2 regions of the Massilia sp. 01N417 genome follow, and region 1 is predicted to be linked to the other one. Evidence: predicted binding sites of a transcription regulator. Region 1 holds the regulator's gene; the other holds the start of a gene.
The links. Region 1 encodes FliA, which starts transcription of late flagellar genes. Its sites were predicted from a motif close to CTAAAGTTTNNNNNNNNNNNGCCGNTA; they were not measured.
Positions count from the first base shown of each region.

Region 2: the regulator FliA is predicted to act here: its motif matches at 2,450-2,476, upstream of AC1DOQ_RS24050 (flagellar protein FliT).

Region 1 covers NZ_JBFTRS010000006.1:338-5,939, reverse strand. Annotated here, with positions in the region: gene AC1DOQ_RS08285 (hypothetical protein) at 1-217, opposite strand, end outside; gene motD (flagellar motor protein MotD) at 287-1,024, opposite strand; gene AC1DOQ_RS08275 (flagellar motor protein) at 1,039-1,782, opposite strand; gene AC1DOQ_RS08270 (RNA polymerase sigma factor FliA) at 1,773-2,501, opposite strand; gene AC1DOQ_RS08265 (MinD/ParA family ATP-binding protein) at 2,522-3,337, opposite strand; gene flhF (flagellar biosynthesis protein FlhF) at 3,330-4,817, opposite strand; gene AC1DOQ_RS08255 (hypothetical protein) at 5,072-5,311, opposite strand.
Region 2 covers NZ_JBFTRS010000028.1:76,317-81,918, reverse strand. Annotated here, with positions in the region: gene AC1DOQ_RS24065 (type IV pilus assembly protein FimV) at 1-813, shown strand, start outside; gene AC1DOQ_RS24060 (winged helix-turn-helix transcriptional regulator) at 1,172-1,561, shown strand; gene aac(6') (aminoglycoside 6'-N-acetyltransferase) at 1,570-2,028, opposite strand; gene AC1DOQ_RS24050 (flagellar protein FliT) at 2,118-2,399, opposite strand; gene AC1DOQ_RS24045 (M1 family metallopeptidase) at 2,722-5,337, shown strand; gene AC1DOQ_RS24040 (M13 family metallopeptidase) at 5,385-5,602, shown strand, end outside.

The DNA.
Region 1 (5,602 bases):
ACAGGCGACGCGTCAGTTCGGTATCCGCCGCCACCTCGCGCGGCAGGCCGACCCTGCGCTCGCCGCGGTTCTCGATCCTGAAGGTCACCAGCACCTTGTCATGCCTGGCGTCGACGCTCAGGCTCGCATGCACGTTCATCAATCCTCCTTCATCGGCGCGCGCGGCGGTGGCCGTCATGAGCCACAGCGCGGCGCACAGCATCGTTCGTCGGCGCATCGACATCTCCTGTCGGGTTGAACGATTGTGCGCCGGCATGGCCGAAATGCCAAGCGTGCGCGGGTGGGATTACTCCGTGCCCGCCAGGATGGTGACCGCCACGCGCCGGTTGCGCGCGCGCCCGACCGGATCGTCGTTGGAAGCGATCGGCTGGTTGGCGCCGCGCCCGACCGCGGCCAGGCGGCGCTCCGCCACCCCGCTCTCGATGAACAGCCGCACCACGGTGGTGGCGCGCACCGCCGACAGTTCCCAGTTCGAGGGGAAGGCGGCGTTGGCGATCGGGGTGGTGTCGGTGTGGCCCTCGACCTCGATCGCATGCGGATCGTCCTTCAGCAGGCCGGCCACGGTGGCGAGGGTTTCGCGCGCATTGCCGGTAAGGCCGGCGTCGCCCTCGTCGAACAGCACGCTGGCGTTGATCTCGATGGTGATGCCGCGGGCGTTCTGGGTGACGCGCACCTTCCCGCTCTTGACCAGCGGCGCCAGCACGCTGTTGAGCTTACGCGCCAGCAGGTCGAGGCGCTCGCGCTCGCGCTTGGCCGCCTCCGCACGCTTGTGCGCGATGATGTTCGCCAGCGGCAGCGGCAAGGGGTCGGTCTCGACCGAGGTATTGATCCTGGCGGCGGCGCCGCGCCCGCCGAAGGCGTCGCCGAGGGCGTCCGACAGCACCTTGTACTTGCCGACGTTGACCACCGAGACTGCGTACATGACGACGAAGAAGGCGAACAGCAGGGTGATGAAGTCGGCGTAGGAGATCAGCCAGCGCTCGTGGTTCTCGCTGTCTTCGACGAAGTGCTTGCGGCGCGCCATGTGCCCGGCCCGGATCAGTGCTGCGCCATCAGGCAGGCGATGCGTTCCTCGAGCACCCGGGTGGTGTCGCCGGTGGCGATGTCGTGGAACACGTCGGTCAGGATTTCGTACTGCAGCACGCGCTCGGCGACGATCCCTTTCAGCTTATTGCCGACCGGGTAGAACAGCAGGTTGGCCAGGCCCACGCCGTACACCGTGGAGACGAAGGCGACCGCGATGCCGGCGCCCAGGCGCGAGGGGTCGCTCAGGTTTTCCATCACGTGGATCAGGCCCAGCACGGCGCCCAGGATGCCGACCGTCGGCGCATAGCCGGCCGCCGATTCCCAGATGCGGGCGGCCTGGCGCTCGCGCATCTCGTAGCTGTTGATCTCGGTTTCCAGCAGGCTGCGCAGCTTGTCCGGATGGACGCCGTCGACCACCAGGCGCAGGCCCTTCTGGATGAAGGGATCGGCCTTCGCCATGTACTGTTCCAGCGACAGCAGGCCGTCGCGGCGCGCCGACAGGCTCCACAGGTGGATTTCGCGCGCCAGGTGCTGGCGGCGGTCGGGCGGCGGCGCGAACACCCAGCGCAGCATGCGCAGGCCGCGGATGAAGGCGGATTTCCTGGTTTGCAGCAGCACGGCGCCGAAGGTGCCGACCACCACGATCGCGAACGCGGCCGGCTGCACCAGCGAGGAGAACTTGCCGCCGTCGAGGGTATGGCCGACGATGATGCCGGCGATCGCCAGCAGCAGCCCGAGCAGGCTGGCTATGTCCACGCGCGCTCCCGCAGGTAGGCGCGCAGGCGGGCCACGGCCTGGCTGTGCAGCTGAGAGACGCGCGACTCCGACACGCCCATCACCGCGCCGATCTCCTTGAGGTTCAGTTCTTCCTCGTAATACAGGCCCATCAGCAGTTTTTCGCGCGGCGGCAAGGCGTCGATGGCGTCGATCACGGCCTGGCGGAAGTCGGTTTCCATCAGCGCCCGCAGCGGGTCGTCCTCGTCGACGGCATAGCGGTCGAGGAAGCTGTCGCTGCCCTCGTCGCCTTCGCCGCTGTGGAAGTCTTCGTAGTAGAGCAGCTGGTGGCCGCCGGAATCGCCCAGCATCTCCTGGTAGTCGGCCAGCGGCAGCTTGAGCGATTTCGCCACTTCGGATTCGCTGGGCGGGCGGCCGAGCTGCTGCTGCAGCGCGGCCATCGCCTGCTCCACCTTGCGCATGTTCTGGCGGGTCGAACGCGGCATCCAGTCGCTGTTGCGCAGCTCGTCGAGCATGGCGCCGCGGATCCGCAGCACCGCATAGGTCTCGAACTGGGCGCCGTGGTTCTCTTCGTAGCGGCCGATCGCATCGAGCAGGCCGATCATGCCTGCCTGTACCAGGTCATCGACTTCGACGGACGGCGGCAGCTTCGCCTTCATCTGGTGGGCGAGACGCTTCACCAACGGCATATGCTCCGTCAGCAAATGATTCTTGTCCGCTTTCCCTTTAACCGTGTACATGTTTGCTTATTCGTATTCTCTTATGCAGCGTGGCTCATGCCTGTCGCAAAACGGCCGGCCAGGCGGCGGAATGCCACCGAGGCACCCGCCAGCGGGAAAGCGTCGACCACGGCACGCCCGAGGCGTGCGGCGCGGTGCAGGTACTCGTCGGCCGGTACGGAGCCCATGGAGCTCAGAGTTACCGCCAAGTAACGTGTTGCCGCAGATGACATATTATCGTATACCACCTTCGCCTCGGCTTCGGTAGCGCCCGTGACAAGGATACCGAAGGGACGGCGGCCCAGATGCTGGGACAGGCGCTTGATCAAGGCATAGGCATTCGTGATGGATGTCGCGCCGGTCGAGACCTGGACCACGATCTCCGACGAGGCCATGATCGGCACCGGAAAGCCGCCCTCCTCGCTGAATTCGCCGTCGACGATGACGATGCTGCCGGCCGCCTGCTTGACCAGCACGTCGAAGGTCTTGGCCAGGCGGCGGGTTTCATCCGCGCCCCCCGCCTGCGCGGGGGTGACGGAAGAATGGCCCATCTTCACCACCGAAAAGCCCTGCGGCGCCGGATGGATCACCTGGTTCAGCGCACACTCCTGGCGCGCCACCTGCAGCAGGCCGGGGCCGCGGTCCACGCCCAGGCGCCGGGCCACGCCGTAGCCGCGCTCGCAGGCGTCGACGATCAGCACGTCATTGCCGCTCTGCGCCAGCGAGGCGCCGAGATTGATCAGCATGGCGCCCTTGTCGTCCTGCGCGGTCGCCGAGAGGAAGGTCACGATCCGCGGCTTGGGGCCGGCCAGCATCCGGCGCAGGCCTTCGGCCTGGTCGAAGTCGAAGCTAGCCAACATACACCTCGCGCAGCGAACGGTCGCTGTTCAGGTTGCCGAGGCCGGCCATCATCAGCGGCAGGTCGGCGTCGGAAAACTGGGCCGCGGCCTCCTTCTTGTTGCGGAAGGCGCGGTCGACCAGCATGGCGCGGTCGGCCAGGTGCAGGTCTTCCGGCACGCGCTGGCCGGTCGACACGTAATACAGGTTCAGCTTCTGGCGGATCATCACGTCCAGCACGCCGCCGATCGAAGCGGCTTCGTCCAGCTTGGTCATGATGCAGCCGGCCAGGCCGGTGCCCTGGTAGGCGCGCACCACTTCGTTCAGGGTTTCGTTGGTCGAGGTCGCGTTCAGGCACAGCAGGCGCTGCACGTTGGCGCCGCTCTCCGTCAGCATGGCCACCTGTTCGGTCACCATCTGGTCGCGCTGCGACATGCCGATGGTGTCGATCAGCACCGTGTGCTTGTTGCGCAGCTCTTTCAAGGCGATCCGCAGGTCGGCTTCATCCTTCACCGAGTGCACCATCACGCCGAGGATCTTGCCGTAGATGCGCAGCTGCTCGTGGCCGCCGATACGGTAGGCGTCGGTGGTGATCAGGGCCAGCTTTTCCGGGCCGTGGCGCATCACGCAGCGCGCCGCCAGCTTGGCGGTGGTGGTGGTCTTGCCGACGCCGGTCGGGCCGACCAGCGCGAACACGCCGCCGCGGTCGAGGATCGCGTCCTCATCGGCCATGGTGGTGATGTTGCGCGCCAGGACAGTCTTGATCCAGCGGAGCGATTCGGCGGCATCCTTGCCGGCCGGGAGCTTGTCTACGAGATAGCGCGACAGGCTGGCCGAAAAGCCGGCGCCCAGCATCTCGCGCAGCACGGCGGCCTTCTGCGGCTCGCGCTGCTGGGTGCTGCCCCAGGACAGCTCGGACAGCTGCGATTCCATCATGCCCCGCATCGCGCGCAGCTCGCTCATCATGCCCTGCATCTCGGCGGCGGCGGCGCTTGCTGCCGATTCCTTGGCCTGGGCGATCGCGGCGGACATCATGGCCGTCATCGCCGCCATGTCGAAGCTGGGTGCTTCCGGCTGCGGAGCGCGGCGGTTGGCGTAGGTTTGCGGGGCCGGCTCGTCCATGTCATGGAAGGACGGCATGGCCGGGCGGGCCATCGGCGCACGTGGCGCTGCTGCTGCCGGCTCGGCCGGGACTTCGAAGGACGGCGCGCTGTAGGGGCGCGGGGCCGGTCCGTCGATACGGCCGGCTGCGTGCAGCGTGCGGGCCGCCGGTGCCGCCGGCGCATCGTCCAGATGGTGCAGCTGGGGGCGCGGGGCCGCCATTTCCGACTCCGGCGCCGGCGAAGCCAGCGAAGCGACGTCGTCGTTGTCCAGCGCCAGGATCTCGACCACGCCGTCCACCGGGCGGTTCGACAGGATGACCGCGTCCGGCCCCAGGGCATCACGCACTTTGCGCAGGGCCTCACGGGAAGTCGGGGCTGTAAATTTCTTCACGTTCATCGTTGGTCTCCGCTCTTGCAGGCAGGTGTTACGTCAGTCGGTCGCTATTCGTTGGTGGGCGCAGTGGCCCATTCATGGATAGGATTATTGACGATGCCGCAGGGAAACCATCAAAGGAGAAGGAAGGGGAAAAAGCCTTATTTCTTCAAGGCAGAGTTCAGGCATTTGCGGTGGTTTCGATGCCTGATGACGTCTGAGTTCGATTAGACCATGACAGATTTCCTCTGTCATGGTGCCGAAGCGGATCCGATTATTCAGCTCACATATCCTAGAGGTTGTTGCTTTTGTTCGAGTTCAGTTAGCCATTCAATTGCATGCTCAACATTCGAGCTAGGAATATTCCCCTCTTCCAGTGCTGCTCGGATATCCCATTCAGCTTGCCTCTCAAGAATTGCACGGAACGCTTCACGGCTGTAAACAGGAGTGATTGGCTTAAGGGTTTGAAACAAGCCAAAGGCATGGCTATCCTTGATGTTTTGCAACGATTGCACCATTGTTGTCTCCTCGCAAAGGGATAACTAATCCTAACACTTTGTAACGGGAGCACAAGGTTCGTTAGCGCACGAACTTTAAATTGGCAATTAAATATCAAATTTCTAAGTTACTCTCTACACTAGCCCACAACTCGTAATCTAAGTGGTTTCGGCTCCAGAATGTCGGAATGCGACACCACCTTCAACTGCGGCAGCGACTGGTGCAATATGTAGGACTGAAACATACGTATTGCCCACAGCGCCAGCGCACCACGTCAGGACCATCGCTTCCTGCTGCCGTGTTGCGTTGCT
Region 2 (5,602 bases), on a different contig from region 1:
TTCCTGCACGTGACGACGCTGCGCCAGGTCGACAGCGAGCACCTGCACCTTTACCTGGAACTGGTCGACAAGGGACAGAGGGCAGTGCGCCTGGCGACCTTGTGGCTGACGCCGGACCCGAATCCGGCGCCTGCTCCCGCTCCGGCGCCGATCCCGGTCCCCGTTCCGGTCCCGGCTGCGGTGACGCATACGGACCCTGCGCCGAAGGCCGCGCCGGTGGCGGTCGCCGCACCTCCGCGCAAAACCATCGCCGTGCGCAAGCCCGCGCCGGCCGCCGACGTGGAACCGAAAGCGTCTGCGCCGCAGCCATTGCCGCTGCCGATACAGGCTCGCCAGGCCGCCGCGCCGGCCGCCTGCGCACGGTCAACCGAGCAGGCCAGCGTCTGCGTCGCTCTCGACGGCAAGAACGCCGAACTGAAAAAACAGATCGGTGTGCTGGAGGGCAAAGTGAAGTCCTTGCAGGCGAGCCTGGGCGCACCGGCGCCGGCACCCGAGGCAGCGCACAAGCCGACCGGTCCCAAGCCGATCAGCGCGATCAAGCCCCTGGTGCCGCGCAAGCCCAAGACCCCGCCGCCCGAACCGGAATCCGGTCTGCCATGGGGCTGGATCGGCGGCGCGGCGGCGCTGCTGCTGGCTTCGGGCGCCGCCTTGCTGCTGCTGCGCCGGCGTAAGCGGACGGTACGCAATGTCGACATCCCGGCCGCGCCGCGCCTGATCGAACGGCTGCGCCAGCGCATCGGTGCGCGCAGCGCGCCGGCGGCGAAGGCAGCGCCGGCACCGGCGCCGGAAGCGGTCGAGCCGACTTTCGAATAGGCGCGCACAAACTCGTCTACACAAGCTCGAAATTTGCGTTATACTGGTCCGCATGTGATCTTCTTGACCACAAAAACGGCTCAGGATCTGGCGCAGCCACCACCGATAGCGTGGCGCGGAAACCAGATGATCGTTGAAGAAACGCCTGTACCCGGAAGCGGTTTGCCTGCCTACAGTGGCAGGTGAACGCCGGATGCAACCGGCAAGAGGCGACGCCAGGAGATACCTGGTGCTCGCACTCCCCAATTCCTGAAAACCCGCTCGGATCTTCCGCAGCGGGTTTTTTCTTGCCTGCGTCCAACGCGACAGCTGAGTTTCCCGGCTTGGCTTAGGATGTCATGGTTGGCAAGGAGAATCCATGAACGATGCATCCCCGCACCCCGCCCTGCGCGGCAATATATTTTCCGAACATTGTCCTTCGCGCGAAATACTCAAGCACGTGACCAGCCGCTGGGGCGTCCTGCTGCTGGTGGCCCTGGGCGACGGCGCCCAGCGTTTCGGCGAGCTGCGCCGCAAGGTCGGCGGCATCAGCGAGAAGATGCTCGCCCAGACCCTGGTCTGGCTGGAACAGGACGGCTTCGTGCAGCGCATCGTCCACACGGCGGCGCCGCGCGTCGAGTACCGCCTGACGCCGCTGGGGGAGGAGATCAGCGGCAAGCTGGGTGAGCTGGCCGAGTGGATCGAGGGGAATATGGCGGGGATCCTGGCGGCGCAGGGCAGGGTGGCCGCGACGGCGCAAGGCGCCTGAGGCCGGGATCAGGAAGAGGCCAGGAGTTTGCGGAAGTACACGACCCGCTCGGTTTCCTCGAAGCCCAGCGCGGTGTGCATGGCATGGCTGACCACGTTGTCCAGCGGCGCGTCCGATGCGAGTTCGCTGCATCCACGCGCCCTGGCCCATGCGGCCACGGCGGCAACCAGCAGCCTGCCGACGCCCTGGCGGCGGCAGGATGGCGCCACGTAAATCCCCTCGAGAAAGGCGACCGGCGAGCTGTCCGTTCCGTTGACGTAGTCCGTGCGCAGCGAGGCTTCGACGAAGCCGGCGGCCCGGCCGTCCGCTCCGCAAGCCAGGAACTGCGCGTATTTGTCCGGCAGAGCGAGGGCGGACTGCATCTCGGCCAGGTGTTCGTCCCTGGGACAGTCCGGCCACAGCGCCTGGCGGAAGTCCAGCCAGCCGTCCTGTCCGGCCGACGCGCAGGGAAGGATGGTGATATGCATGTGTCAGAACGCCTTTACAAGAAAAAACCCCTGAGACGTCGCCATCGCAGGGGTTGTGCTTTTTGCCGGCCACGCCGGGCAGGCAGGATTCAGTGAGCGCTCATGGCCCGCTCGAGCTGCCCATGCCAGGGCTCGGTCACGTCGCGCACGGCGCGGTCGTTGGCCATGATCTGCTTGAGCAGGTCGATCTTGCGCAGGCGCTGGGCACCTTCGAGAGCCGGAACGCCCGATTTGGTGGCGCTCGCCTGCAGGGCGCACTGGGTTTCCAGGCGGGCCAGGCCGTCGAAGTCGCCTTCGCTGGCTGCTGCTGCCATGCGGCCGCTGAGGGCGGCGATGTTTTCGTACATGGCGAGGACTTCGTTGGAGGTCATGGTGCACCAAAAGCAATTTTTTCGGCCGGATTGCCGGGTATCTAAGACCTTAACGGCGCCACTTTAGGGAACTTTAGGGTTTTCGAAAGATTTTTTTAAAAATTTTTCGACATCAAGATGATGCCCGTTTGCAACGAACCGTGGCGCACGAAGCAAAGGGGCGGAACGCGACCTGCTCCCCGGATCGTGCAATCCAGCGCGGCTTTTTGCAGTCTGTCGCAATCCTGTCATCCTTGCCATTTCTCTTGCTTATAGTGCAGGGTGGATCGGTGCGCCACAGCAGCGCCGACGATAACAAGATGAGAGAGAGGGAGAAAAGTCCATGAGACGATTCCAGGCCTTCGGCGCTACCGCGCTGGCCATTGCCGCCATTAGTGCCCACGCCGAGGCACCGTTTTCTTTTGACAAGACACCGGGCAAACTGCCCAAGGACGTCATTCCGGTCGAATACATCGCCCACCTGGCGCCGGACATCGAGGCCAATACCTTCAGCGGCACCGAAGGCATAGCGATCGAGGTCCTCAAGCCGACCTCGACCATCATGCTGAACGCCGCCGCCCTGGAGATCGAGAGCGCGGCCCTGTCGGGCAAGGGCATGAAGCAGCTCAAGCTGACGCCGGTGCTGGACGACAAGCAGGAGACTCTCAGCTTCACCCTCCCGCAAGAACTGGCGCCGGGACGCTACCGCCTCGACCTGGCCTTCCGCGGCAAGATCAACCGGGAAGGGCGCGGCCTGTTCTATGTAAATTACCAGGCCGGCAAGGCCGACAAGAAGCTGATCGCCACCACCATGGAGCCGACCGACGCCCGGCGCATGCTGCCGACCTGGGACGAGCCCGCCTTCCGCGCGAAATTCCGCCTGTCGGTCGACCTGCCGGCGGGCCTGAAAGCCTATTCCAATACCCCGGTCGACAAGCAGGCGAAGCTTGCCGGCGGCAAGCAGCGCATCAGCTTCAAGCCGACCCCGAAGATGCCGAGCTACCTGGTGGTGCTGGCTGCCGGCGAGTTCGAGCGCATCAGTGCCAGGCAGGACGGGGTCGAGATCGGCGTCGTCACCACCGAAGGCAAGAAGGACAAGGGCGCATTCGCACTGAGCGCCAGCCGCGACCTGCTTCACTTCTATAACAACTACTTCGGCGTGCCGTATCCGCTGGCCAAGCTCGACCAGATCGCGATCCCGAACGGTTTCAACGGCGCGATGGAAAACTGGGGCGGCATCGTCTACAACGAGAACACCCTGCTGTACGACCCGAAGACCAGCCCGGAAAGCGTCAAGCAGGGCACCTTCTCGGTCAACGCCCACGAGATGGCCCACCAGTGGTTCGGCAACCTGGTGACCATGGCCTGGTGGGACAACCTGTGGCTGAACGAGGGCTTCGCTTCCTGGATGGCGTCCAAGGCCACCGAGCATTTCCACCCGGAGTGGCGGCCCTACCTGGCCAACATCGGCGACCGCGAGCGCGTCATGAACCTCGACTCGCGCAAGACCACCCACCCGATCCAGACCCCGGTCGAGACCGAAGCCCAGGCCGCCGACGCCTTCGACGACATCACCTACGAGAAGGGCCAGGCCTTCCTGCGCATGCTCGAGGCGTATCTTGGCGAAGACGCCTTCCGCAAGGGCATCCGCGCCTACTTGGCGAAGCACCAGTACTCGAATACCACCTCGGCCGACCTGTGGGCCGCGCTGGAGCAGGCGTCCGGCAAGCCGGTCGGCAAGCTGGCCTCGGACTGGACCACCCAGCCGGGCTTCCCGCTCATCAAGGTCGAACAGGCCTGCGAGGACGGCAAGCGCAAGGTGAGCCTCAGCCAGCAGCAGTTCCGCCTCGACGAGCCGGCCACGGAAAACCGGCTGTGGAACGTGCCCGTGCAGGTCGGTACCGTGAACGGCAAGGCGATGTATACCCTGCTGTCCGGCGCCAGTACCAAGCTGATGCTGCCGGGTTGCGAAGGTGCGCTGGTGGTGGATCCGCACAGTGTCGGCTACTTCCGCATCCAGTACGACCGTCCCAGCTTCGACGCCCTGGCCGGCCAGGCCGCGCACCTGCCGGACGCCACCCGCCTGAAGCTCCTCAACGACACCTGGACCCAGGTCACGGCCGGCAGCGTGCCGCTCGAGGCCTGGCTGAAGCTGGCCGGGCAGCTGGCCGACGAGCCGCGCCTGGCGGTGTGGGAGTCGATCGTCGCCGACCTGAACTTCCTGGATGCGCTGGCGCGCGGCGAGCCGGAGCGGCCGCAGGTCCGCCGCTTCATCATCGGCTTCGCCAGGCCGAAGCTGGCGAAGCTGGGCTGGGACGAAAAGCCGGGCGAGACCGCCGAAGACGCCCAGCTGCGCGCCCTGCTGGCCGGCGTCCTGGCCCGCGCCGGCGACGAAGAGGCGATCGCCGAGGCCCGCAGCCGCTTCCAGCGCTGGCTGAAGGACCCCGCCGCGGTCAGCCCGGCGATGATCGGCTTCGTCACCTCGGCCGCCGGCCGCTACGCCGACGCCGCCACCTTCGACGCCATCGCCGGGCGCCTGGCCGCGAGCCAGAACAACGAGGAGCGTTCGCGCCTGACCGGGGCGCTGACCCAGGTCCAGGATCCGGCCCTGGCCGACAAGGTGCTGCAGATGTCGCTGGCGCCGTCGACGCCGCCGACCATGGTCGCCCGCATCGTGCTGGGCGTGGGCCGCGAACACCTCGACCAGGCCTGGAACTTCGCCGTCGCCAACCGCGAGCCGCTGATGAAAACCCAGGATGCGCTGAACCGCTACCGGGTGTTCCCGGGTCTCGTCACCGCTTCCTCGAGCTTGCAGGACGCCCAGCGCATGGAAGACTTCGTTCGCCAGAACTTCGAGGCCGACGCCCAGGTCGAAGCGCAGCGGGTCGCCAATGGCGTGCGCGTGCGCGCGGCCCAGAAGGCGCGCCTGCTGCCACAGGTGCGCGAGGCGCTGAAATGAACCCCAGGTACTACAATAAACAGATCAATCAACAAGAAGGGAACTCCATGAAGACCAGCTGGACACCAGTAAAGACGGCGATCGTGCTCGCCCTGTGCGGCGCCGCCGTCATCTCGATGCCGGGCCACGCAGCAGGGCAGGCAGCAGGGCAGGCGCAGCCGGCCAATGCACCCAGGGCCGAAGCGCCGCAAGGCAGCGCGGCCATCCGCCCGGGCGACGATTTCTTCGCCTACGCGAACGGCGACTGGCTGTCGAAGACCGAGAT